2 regions of the Neobacillus sp. K501 genome follow, and region 2 is predicted to be linked to the other one. Evidence: riboswitches for the same ligand, from Rfam matches in the RefSeq annotation. Region 2 holds a riboswitch; the other holds the start of a gene.
The links. Region 2 has a riboswitch for S-adenosylmethionine ahead of metK (methionine adenosyltransferase). Riboswitches for the same ligand answer to the same signal wherever they lie in the genome.
Positions count from the first base shown of each region.

Region 1 (5,554 bases), on a different contig from region 2:
TTGAACAGTTGAATGACGGCATCTAAGGCATTGATTCCTTCATGTGGAGAAGCAGCAGCATGTGCTGGCTTTCCAATAAACTCAAAGTCTAGTGGATCCACCGCTAGGGATGGGCTGGTTAGGCGGGTCTCACCATTAGGGTGAATCATCAGGGCGGCGTCGATGCCGTCGACTAGTCCGTGTTTGACAAAGCTTCCTTTTGCACTGCCATTGGGTCCACCTTCTTCTGCTGGTGTCCCGAATACCACTGCCTCACCGCCGGTTTCATCCAACACTTTACTTAGCGCGATGGCTGCCGCAACGCTGGTTGTTCCAATGATATTATGGCCGCATGCATGACCTATTCCTGGAAGTGCGTCATATTCAGCAAGGAAGGCAATCGATGGGCCTGGTTTTGCTGATTTCTTGCGGGCCACAAAGGATGTTTCATGACCAGCTACTGCTTTGATTACTTCAAAGTCTTCATTGGCCAAAATATCTGTTAACAGCGCTGAGGCGAAAAATTCCTCATTGCCAATTTCGGGCTTTTCATGGATTTGATGGCTGGTTGATAGGTACAATTCTTTGTTGCTATCTACATTAGCGACAATCGCCGCTTTTAATTCTGCTTGGGATTTAACCGATATTGTCATCTTTTTCTCCTCCTAATTTGGTTCGTTTTAAAAAATCGTCTAGTTCCGGCCTCTTCCGCTTATCTCAAGTGGAGCGCCCCAGGCCATAAGCCCCTGACCAAGGCGCTTCCGCTTTTCTAATTGTCCAGCTCCAGCGCCTAGGGGCTCGGGGTCATAAGCCAATCCGTCAAGAAGGTTAAAGAACAAACCTTCTCGCCGGCTTGTCTTATGCCTGTCGCCCCTGACCAAGGCGCTTCCGCTTTTCTGTTTACCATCCAATCTTGCTTAATGGTACGGATGTCGGGATCAAGTTGCCTTCGTACTCTTTTTCGATGAATGCTGCTGTGTCTTCCTCTTGATATAGCTCTGCGATTCTTTTAAGTGTTTTGTTGTCTTTATCTTCTGCTTTTACAGCAATGATGTTAATGTAAGGTGTTGCTGTTTCGCTTTCTACAAAAATGGCATCTTTCAATGGCTTAAGACCTGCATCATTGGCAATGCCGTTATTGATTAAGGAAGCTGCTACATCTGGCAATGCTCTAGGTGTTTGAGCTGGAACCATTGGGACAAATTCAAGGTTTTTCGGGTTATCTTTTACTTGTGTAAGGTCCCCATTAGCATCAAAATCTTTCGGTAACTTAATTAAGCCAGCTTCTTGAAGCAGTAGTAAGGCACGTCCTTGGTTAGATGCATCGTTAGGAAGAGCAATTTTAGCGCCATCCGGAATATCTTTAATATCCTTGTATTTTTCAGAGTAAATGCCCATTGGCGCAAGAACAGTCGTTGCAATTGGCACAAGGTCAAGATTGTGTTCTTTAATGAAAACATCAAAATAAGCAACCGTTTGGAAAGCATTGACGTCTAATTCTCCTTCAGCAAGGGCCGTATTCGGAGCCACATAATCGGAGAATTTAACGATTTCAATGTTAATTCCCTCCTTCTCTGCCTTTTTCGCGATAAAGTCCCAAATGCGTGTATCTGTGCCGCTAACTCCAAGCTTAATTTCCTTTGTTTCTTTGCCGGAGCTTGTTTTTTCCTCTGAGCAGCCGGCACCAAGTACCGCTAATGTAAAAATAATGATCGATAATAATAGTTTTTTCATGTTACTTCCTCCTCGTTATCTTCTTCTAATTTTCTTTGCTGCAATATTTCCTAATGACTGTAGACCTTGAACGATCACAATCAGAATTCCTACTGTAATCATCATTGTGACAGTGTCAAAACGCTGGTAGCCGTATGTAATGGCCAAATCTCCAATTCCACCGCCACCAACGGCGCCTGCCATTGCCGATGCTCCGACGAGACCGATCGTAGCAATTGTGAGTGCTAATACCAGTGAGCTAAGTGCCTCGGGAATCAAAAATTTAAAAACAATCTGTACCGGGGTTGCTCCCATTGCCTCCGCGGCTTCGATGACTCCGGGATCTACTTCAAGTAGAGAGTTTTCTACTAATCTTGCAATGTAAGGCCCGGCATAGAAGACAAGTGGAACAACGGCTGCTGCCGTTCCAATTGATGTCCCGACAATCAACCGGGTAACGGGGATCATCGCAACTAGTAAAATGATGAACGGTACAGAACGGAAAATGTTAATGATGCCATTCATGATATTGAAAAACGGTAAGTTTTCCAGCAAGTGGCCTTTTCGAGTGACGACCAACAAGATCCCAAGCGGCAGTCCCAGCGCCGTTGAAAACAAGAGAGAGAAGGCCACCATTTGGATGGTTTCAATTAGGGCAGTAATGATTTGCTCGGAATTAACTAGCATGTGCTTTCACTTCCTTTATGCTGATATTCTTCTGGTTGATATAGGTTAAGGCACGGATCACTTCTTTATCAGACCCCTGGAACTCGACAATCAGGTTTCCAAAGGGGATGCCTTGAAGCTCCGTGATGTTTCCAAACAAGACGTTGATATGGATATCAAACTGTTTCGCCAGCTCCGAAAGCAGCGGCTGTCCTGCGGAACCTCCGACAAAATTAATGCGGAACACCTTCTGTACCCCGGCGTGATTGTTGATGATGTCTTTGATTGAATCAGGAAGCTGATCGTTCATCACCGAGCTGACAAAGTTCTTTGCAGTCTGTGTTTTCGGTGCGGAAAAGACGTCAAACACCGTACCTTCTTCAATGATTTTCCCAGCCTCAATCACGGCGACTCGGTCGCAAATTTCGCGAATGACCGCCATTTCGTGAGTGATGATGAGAATCGTGATATTGTACTCTTTATTGATTTTTTTCAACAGCTGCAAGATCGAACTAGTTGTTTGCGGATCGAGAGCTGATGTTGCTTCATCACAAAGGAGGATCGATGGCTGCGTAGCCAAGGCCCTTGCGATTCCGATTCGTTGCTTTTGTCCCCCGGAAAGCTGATCCGGATAGTAGTCAGCTTTATCGGCTAATCCGACAAATTCAAGCAACTCATAGACCCGTTCTCTGATGGCATTCTTCGGAACTTTGGCTAGCGTCAACGGCATTGCCACATTGGCAAACACCGTTTTTGAGTTTAGGAGATTAAAATGCTGAAACACCATCCCAATATTTTTCTTAATCTCACGAACTTCTTTTACCGAAAGGGAAGTAAGTTCGTGACCATCGACGATGACTTTACCAGACGTCGGCCGTTCTAAAAGATTCACACAGCGGATGAGTGAACTTTTACCTGCGCCACTGAAACCAATGACTCCGAAGATTTCCCCCTTATTAATTTTTAAATTAATTCCATTTAATGCGGCTACCTGCTGTCCGCCGCTCTCATAGACCTTTTTTAAATTCTGAAATTCGATCATCCTAATCGTCTCCTTTTCGCGAAAATAAAAAACCCTCTTCTTGGAAATAAGAAGAGGGCGTGCCAATGCAAAGCAAAGGGTGAGCTCTTCTTATCTCTCAAGCATTTTGCGCTTGCTGGATTTGGCACAGTCTCCAATTGGATCCGCTGCCGAGGCTTCATAGGGCCAGTCCCTCTGCCTCTCTCGATAAGAAAGTTAGTATTTGATTGTAAATAAAAAAACCTCTTCTTGAAAAAGAAGAGGGCAAATTTTAATAAACGTATCAGCCTCTTCTTATCTATCAAGTCATACTTGCTGGATTTGGCACAGAACATTCCGTTCCGCTGCCGAGGTGTCATAGGGCCAGTCCCTCAACCTCTCTTGATAAGAAGTAATTTAATTATTTCGTTTTTCGAACTTGTGTATTAATTTAATGCAATAAAACTTAAAAGTCAAACACTTATTTTAAAAATAATCTTATTTTTTCCCCAAGATCGCTTGTAAAATATGGAGATGTTCTTGTCGCCAATGAAATCAATAACCCTCGAAAACCTTATAAATTCAAGTTTTTCATCAATAGGAATGATGTTGTAAATTTGCAAAATGATAAAGACAAACAGGAGAAAAAATTTTTTTATTATTTTTTTCTGCTGTTTATCCAAGAAAAAATAGAGAGTATTCAACAAAAGTGTGAACTTCAGATTTTAACTATCATTTATGGAGAAGAAGGATAGGGATGTTGTTGTTTTTTTGCATCATTCATAAAAACACTTCAAGATATGTAGGTTCGTCGATGAGATGGACCAAAGGGATTGGAGATAAAAGGGGTCTGTCCTCCCTCTTTTCATTCCATTACATCGCACCATTGAATTTTTATCTAATTGTGAGAGTCGCAAAATAGCTACAGAAAACAGGATAAATCTCTGTGATTTTGCGGTCATTGACGGGATTTTGGATGTGACTTACGATGTAAGTGAAATAATTCACAAACAACATATATCGAGGTAAATGAAATTTTTTTAAATAAACATGTGAAATAATTCACAAATTGGAGTGGATAAAATGTCAAAAGTAATTTCAGCCGAAAAGGCAGCAGAATTAATTAAAGATGGTGATACGGTTGCAGCAAGTGGGTTTGGATTATCCTGCTGGGCAGAAGAAATGGGAATCTCGATTGAAGAGCGGTTCCTTAAAACCGGTCATCCGAAAAATTTAACCGTCATGCATGCTAGTGCGGTAGGTAATCGTCGTGACAAGGGTATGAGTCACTTGGGATACGAGGGATTAACGAAGCGGTGGATCGGAGGAATCGCCATTGCTTCTCCAGAAATGGCAAAACTAATTGAAGAAGATAAGTGTGAAGCCTATAACCTTCCACAGGGTGTCATCACTCAGTTGTATCGTGAAATCGCCGCAAAACGCCCAGGCGTTATTACAAAGGTTGGGATGGGAACATTTGTTGATCCTCGCCTAGAAGGTGGAAAAATGTCGCCATCTACCAAAGAAGAGATTGTTAAAGTGATTGAAATTGAAGGAGAAGAATGGTTGTTCTATAAATCATTCCCGATCCAAATTGGCTTAATTCGCGGAACCGTTGCCGATGAAAATGGCAACTTAACGCTTGAGAAGGAAGGCCTTCATATGGAAGTGCTTCCGATTGCCCAAGCGGTTCATAACTCAGGCGGAATCGTTATCGCCCAAGTAGAAACCGTTGCGAAAAGCGGTACGTTAAATCCAAAGGATATTAAAGTACCTGGTATTTTAGTTGATTATATTGTGGTTGCTAAACCGGAAAATCACTATCAAACAGAAAATACCTATTACAATCCGGCATTCTCTGGTCATGTAAAAGTACCAATTGAAAATATCGAAACCATCCCACTAAATGAACGGAAAATCATTGCACGTCGTTCTGCAGCGGAGCTTGTTCCGAGCACCGTTTTAAACCTTGGTGTTGGTATTCCAGTGGATGTTGCAACGATTGCCGCAGAAGAGGGAGTGAGCGACCAGCTAATTCTTACTACAGAAGCAGGTTCAATTGGCGGTGTACCAGCCGGTTTGAAGGACTTTGGACATGCGTATAACTCGGAAGCGATTGTTGATCACGATTCCCAATTTGATTTTTATGACGGCGGTGGGATTGATTTATCTGTTCTAGGCTTGGCACAGACAGAC
Region 1 is NZ_JBSLYA010000004.1:293,930-299,483, reverse strand. It holds gene ACWM35_RS12095 (M20 family metallopeptidase) at 1-632, opposite strand, end outside; gene ACWM35_RS12090 (MetQ/NlpA family ABC transporter substrate-binding protein) at 880-1,713, opposite strand; gene ACWM35_RS12085 (methionine ABC transporter permease) at 1,729-2,379, opposite strand; gene ACWM35_RS12080 (methionine ABC transporter ATP-binding protein) at 2,369-3,400, opposite strand; SAM riboswitch class I at 3,488-3,593, opposite strand; SAM riboswitch class I at 3,671-3,770, opposite strand; gene ACWM35_RS12075 (acyl CoA:acetate/3-ketoacid CoA transferase) at 4,442-5,554, shown strand, end outside.
Region 1: another riboswitch for S-adenosylmethionine. It lies ahead of ACWM35_RS12080 (methionine ABC transporter ATP-binding protein); the one in region 2 lies ahead of metK (methionine adenosyltransferase).

Region 2 (5,554 bases):
GCGCATCCATGTATGAATATCAATGTATTGCATTCTGTCAACAGGATCGTAGCCTTTAGATTCTGCATAAAGCGGTCTTGTAATGTCTCGATAGTCTAACCCAGCCCTATAAGCATTTAAAAGCTGGCGTTTTTCTTCTTCCGTGAACATTTTGGCGTTCCCAATATAGCGTTCCTCCATTGGGGTGACCCCGCGTTCAATAAAGCTCTTCCCTTTAGTCCCTTCAGGCATGATGTTGGCAATCCCTTTTAAAAGCACTTTGCCTACTCTTGGAATTTTATTAAACACTTCCAGGTCCTGAGGTTCACGGTAAATATTATAACCACCAAATAATTCATCGGCACCTTCACCAGAAAGAACAACCGTTACATGCTTTCTTGCTTCCCGCGAAACAAAATATAACGGGACACAAGCTGGGTCTGCAAGCGGGTCATCCATATGCCACATAATCTTTGGAAATTCATTCATATATTCCTCTGGCGTAATCACATAACTGATGTTTTCAACACCAAGCTTATCAGCGGTTTCTTTCGCAACATCGATTTCACTGAAGCCATTATGTTCAAAACCTACAGAAAATGTTTTGATCCCCGGATGGAATTCTTTTGCAATACTCGCTGTAATCGAAGAGTCAATCCCGCCTGAAAGGAATGCACCAACCGGTACATCACTTCTCATATGCATTTTTACCGAATCAAACATTACATCTCTAATTTCTTTTGTAAATTCAGCCTCAGTTTTATTTACCGGTTGAAAATGTGCTTTCCAATAGCGTTTAATATCCATTGGTGAACCAATTTTCTTAGTAAAATAATGCCCCGGCTCGAGCTTCTTAATTCCCTTTGTCATGGTTCTTGGTTCAGGAACGAATTGATAGGTTAAATAATGCTGCAGGGATTCATAGTCTAACTCTTCATTTTCTAAAGCAAGGAGAATGCTTTTTTTCTCAGAAGCAAAAAATGTTTTTTCGCCTTCATTAAAATAGAAAAATGGTTTAATTCCAAAAGGATCACGCGCCCCATAAAGGGTTTGTTCTTGCTTATCCCAGATGACAAACGCAAACATCCCACGCAATTTTTCAACTGCTTTTTCCTTGAGATGACTATAAAGGGCAATAATGACTTCCGTATCCGAGTTCGTTGCAAATGTTAATCCTTCTTTGAGAAGTTCTTCACGTAATTCCACATAATTATAAACTTCTCCATTAAAAATGATCCAATAGCGCTCATTTTCATACGTTAATGGTTGATGTCCACATTCTATATCGATAATACTCAAACGGCGGAAACCAAATTGAATATTCTCATCATAGTAAAAGCCATCATCATCTGGACCACGATGGGTAATTAAATCATTCATATTTTTAAATTGTTGTTTTTGATCATCACGATAGTTTTGTGCTTTGTCATGTACACAACCAATAAAACCGCACATTATGTACCTCACCTACTCCATTTCTAAATATCCATTCTAATAAACATACCTTCTAATACTACCACTATTTATTTGAAAATGGCAGTGAGAATGGTTGGAAAAATGAATGATAATATTTATTTTTCACGATATCCGTTTATCTTAAACTTAGACGTAAAATAGAAAACGGGAGTTACATGTAAAATGCAACTCCCAGTAAAAATTCTAGCTTAACTACAGCATTTTTTATTAAATGTTAGCTTGTGTACGAAGTGATTCAGCCTTATCTGTACGCTCCCAAGGAAGATCCACATCACTACGGCCAAAATGTCCGTAAGCAGCTGTTTGTTTATAGATTGGGCGACGAAGATTTAACATATTGATAATTCCAGCTGGGCGAAGGTCGAAGTTTTCGCTGACAAGATCAACTAGTACTTCTTCACTAACTTTTCCAGTACCAAATGTATCAACAGAAATGGAAACTGGTCTTGCAACACCAATCGCATAAGCAAGCTGTACTTCACATTTGTCAGCCAGTCCAGCTGCTACAATATTTTTCGCTACGTAACGTGCTGCATAAGCTGCAGAGCGGTCAACTTTTGTTGGATCCTTACCAGAGAATGCACCGCCGCCGTGACGAGCATAACCACCATAAGTATCAACAATAATTTTACGGCCTGTTAAACCAGCATCCCCTTGTGGTCCACCAATAACAAAACGGCCTGTTGGGTTAATGAAATACTTTGTATTTTCATCAATCAGTTCTTGTGGAACAACCGGATTAATGACATATTCTTTAAGGTTACGTTGAATTTGCTCTAATGTTACTTCAGGGTGGTGCTGTGTAGAAATAACAATGGTGTCAATACGAACAGGCTTGTCGTTTTCATCGTACTCAACCGTTACTTGAGTTTTACCATCTGGGCGAAGGTAAGGAAGAAGCTCATCTTTACGAACCTCTGTTAAACGGCGTGCAAGCTTATGTGCTAATGAAATCGGAAGAGGCATAAGCTCTTTTGTTTCATTACATGCGTAACCAAACATTAAACCTTGGTCACCAGCACCGATTGCTTCGATTTGCTCATCCGACATTAAACCTTCACGTGCTTCGAGTGCTTGGTCAACACCCATCGCGATATCAGGTGATTGCTCATCGATTGAAGTTAATACCGCACAAGTTTCAGCATCAAAGCCGTATTTTGCACGGGTATAACCAATTTCTCTTACCGTTTCACGAACAATTTTTGGAATATCAACATAAGTAGAAGTCGTGATTTCCCCTGCAACTAATACTAAACCAGTTGTTACTGAAGTTTCAGCAGCAACACGGGCATTGGCATCCTTTGCTAAAATAGCATCTAAAATTGAATCAGAGATTTGGTCACAGATCTTATCCGGATGACCCTCAGTTACTGATTCAGAAGTGAACAAACGACGTTTCTTGGACATCTGAATTCCTCCTATATAATGATATAAAGTGAGGTTATCTGTGTGGGTAATATGTATAACCTTGCCGTTTAACCTCGGGTTGATACGGAACTCATTCCCTTAGTAGTATGAAATAAACAAAGGATTTTTATGAATAGAAAAGCAAAAGCGCCTAGACGCTGGAGCTAGACAAAATCCCTCTGAAATTCTCATGATGGAAACAAAGATTAGCGATTAAAGTCACGAAATCACAATAAAAAACCTTTCCGTCATCTGAGGAAAGGTTGATTTACGCGCCTTTCACTCTTATCGTTCAAGGCATAGCCTTGCTTCAGGTTTAGCACCTTTGCTCGAGAAATAAATTCGTATTACTCGATTGCAGGTTGCTGGGTTTCATTGGGCCTGTCCCTCCACCAGCTCGGGATAAGAGAGTATCCGTTCAAGGTAGAATCATACCGCACAATGTCGAACTGTGTCAATGAATTTTTTAAGGATTCCCCCGACAAAAAAAGAACTTTTTCCAATAATATTATATAGTATTAAATACAACCTAATTTCGTTAATTAGTATAGACTATTGAATCTAATGTGTTATACTATTTGTATGGATATATTACTGATAAAAACATAAAAAAGGAAGGGTACCCTCGATGAATTCTGTTCATATCCCAAACGAATTAACTCAATTATTAGATGGAAGTAACGTGCAACTCCAACTTTCTGTACCACAATTAGTTGAAAAGATTTTGTCTCGAAATGAAGGAAAGTTGACTTCAACAGGAGCTATTAGTGTTTCTACTGGTAAGTACACTGGACGTTCTCCTCAAGACAAATTTACAGTGATGGAAAAATCAACGAAGGATAAAATTGCATGGGGTTCTTTAAATCAACCGATTTCAGAGGATGTATTCCAAAACCTGTATCATAAAGTATTGGATTACTTAAAACAAAAAGAAGAAATTTTCGTTTTTAAAGGATTTGCAGGTGCGGATAAAAAATCCCAGTTACCGATTCAAGTTGTAAATGAATACGCTTGGCATAATCTTTTTGCCCATCAATTATTTATCCGTCCAAGTGATGAAGAATTATTAACACATAAAACAGGTTTTACGGTAATCTCTGCCCCAAATTTTAAAGCAGATCCTGCAGTTGACGGTACAAACTCTGAAACTTTTATTATTATCTCCTTCGAACAGCGGACTGTTTTAATAGGCGGTACGGAATACGCAGGCGAAATGAAAAAATCTATTTTCTCCGTCATGAACTACTTATTGCCTGAAAATAATATTTTCTCGATGCATTGTTCTGCAAATGTGGGACTTGAAGGAGATGTAGCATTATTCTTTGGTCTATCTGGTACTGGAAAAACTACGCTATCAGCAGACCCTAATCGCCGCTTAATTGGTGATGACGAACACGGGTGGTCCTCTAATGGAGTGTTCAATATTGAAGGCGGCTGTTATGCCAAAACAATCAATCTTTCACGTGAAAAAGAGCCACAAATTTTTGATGCTATTCACTTTGGCACCGTGCTTGAAAATGTCATCCTCAATCCAGAATCTCGCATCGCGGATTACGATGATGCTACGCTAACTGAAAATACGAGAGCAGCCTATCCGATTCAGGCTATCGATAATATTGTTCAGCCAAGTATTGCTGGTCATCCGAATACGATTGTCTTTTTAACGGCGGATGCCTTTGGTGTGTTACCTCCTATCTCAAAGTTAACGAAAGAACAAGCGATGTACCATTTTTTAAGCGGTTACACATCTAAGCTTGCTGGAACAGAGCGGGGCGTTACTTCACCTGAAGCAACCTTCTCAACATGCTTTGGTGCGCCGTTCCTGCCGCTTCCTGCCACTCGTTATGCAGAAATGCTTGGAGAAAAGATTCTTGAACATAATGCGAATGTCTTCCTGGTGAATACAGGCTGGACGGGTGGAGAATACGGAGTGGGCAGCCGGATGAAGCTCTCCTATACAAGAGCAATGGTTCAAGCTGCACTTGAAGGTGAACTAAATCATGTGGAAACCGTAAAGGATGAAATTTTCGGTTTAAATATTCCTCTCCACATCGCCGGTGTTCCTGATGAAGTTCTACAGCCGTACAAAACTTGGGCTGATTCTGATGCCTATGAAACGAAAGCAAAAGAATTGGCTGGAAAATTCCGCGAAAACTTTAAAAAGTTTACGAAACTATCTCCAGAGATAGAAGTAAAAGGCGGACCTATTGCCTAGCTAGTTGTAAAGAAGCCCTTATCAATCAGATAAGGGCTTCTTTACATCACTATATGGAATACCAAAACAAAAGGCAGGAAAAATCATTCCCTGCTTAATTCGTTGAATTTAATGAAATTAATTGATAAGTTATACTCGTGCTATTTTTTTGCCATTCCAGTTTTTTAATCACAGCTGTTCCACTTGAATCACTTTCGATTGTTTTTCTAACATCAATCGGAATATCAATTGGATATAGTCTGTACCCTTCTTTTTCAAGGAGAAAAAGATTTTCTTCTAGTCGTCGTTCTCTTCCCTTTGTCACAATCATCGTATTTAACTCAAGAGGCATACCCACTATTCATCGCTCCTCTCCTATGTACTTCGTTACTATTTTATCATCTTTTGGACTGCCTTTTCATCCACTTCGTTAAATCTTCGACCACTTTTCTGTTCACACGGGGAGGAAAGTAGTGTGTAAATTCTTCAAAATACCAG
Region 2 is NZ_JBSLYA010000002.1:641,221-646,774, forward strand. It holds gene asnB (asparagine synthase (glutamine-hydrolyzing)) at 1-1,434, opposite strand, end outside; gene metK (methionine adenosyltransferase) at 1,663-2,862, opposite strand; SAM riboswitch class I at 3,145-3,271, opposite strand; gene pckA (phosphoenolpyruvate carboxykinase (ATP)) at 3,491-5,077, shown strand; gene ACWM35_RS07735 (DUF2584 domain-containing protein) at 5,172-5,414, opposite strand; gene ACWM35_RS07740 (alpha/beta hydrolase family protein) at 5,455-5,554, opposite strand, start outside.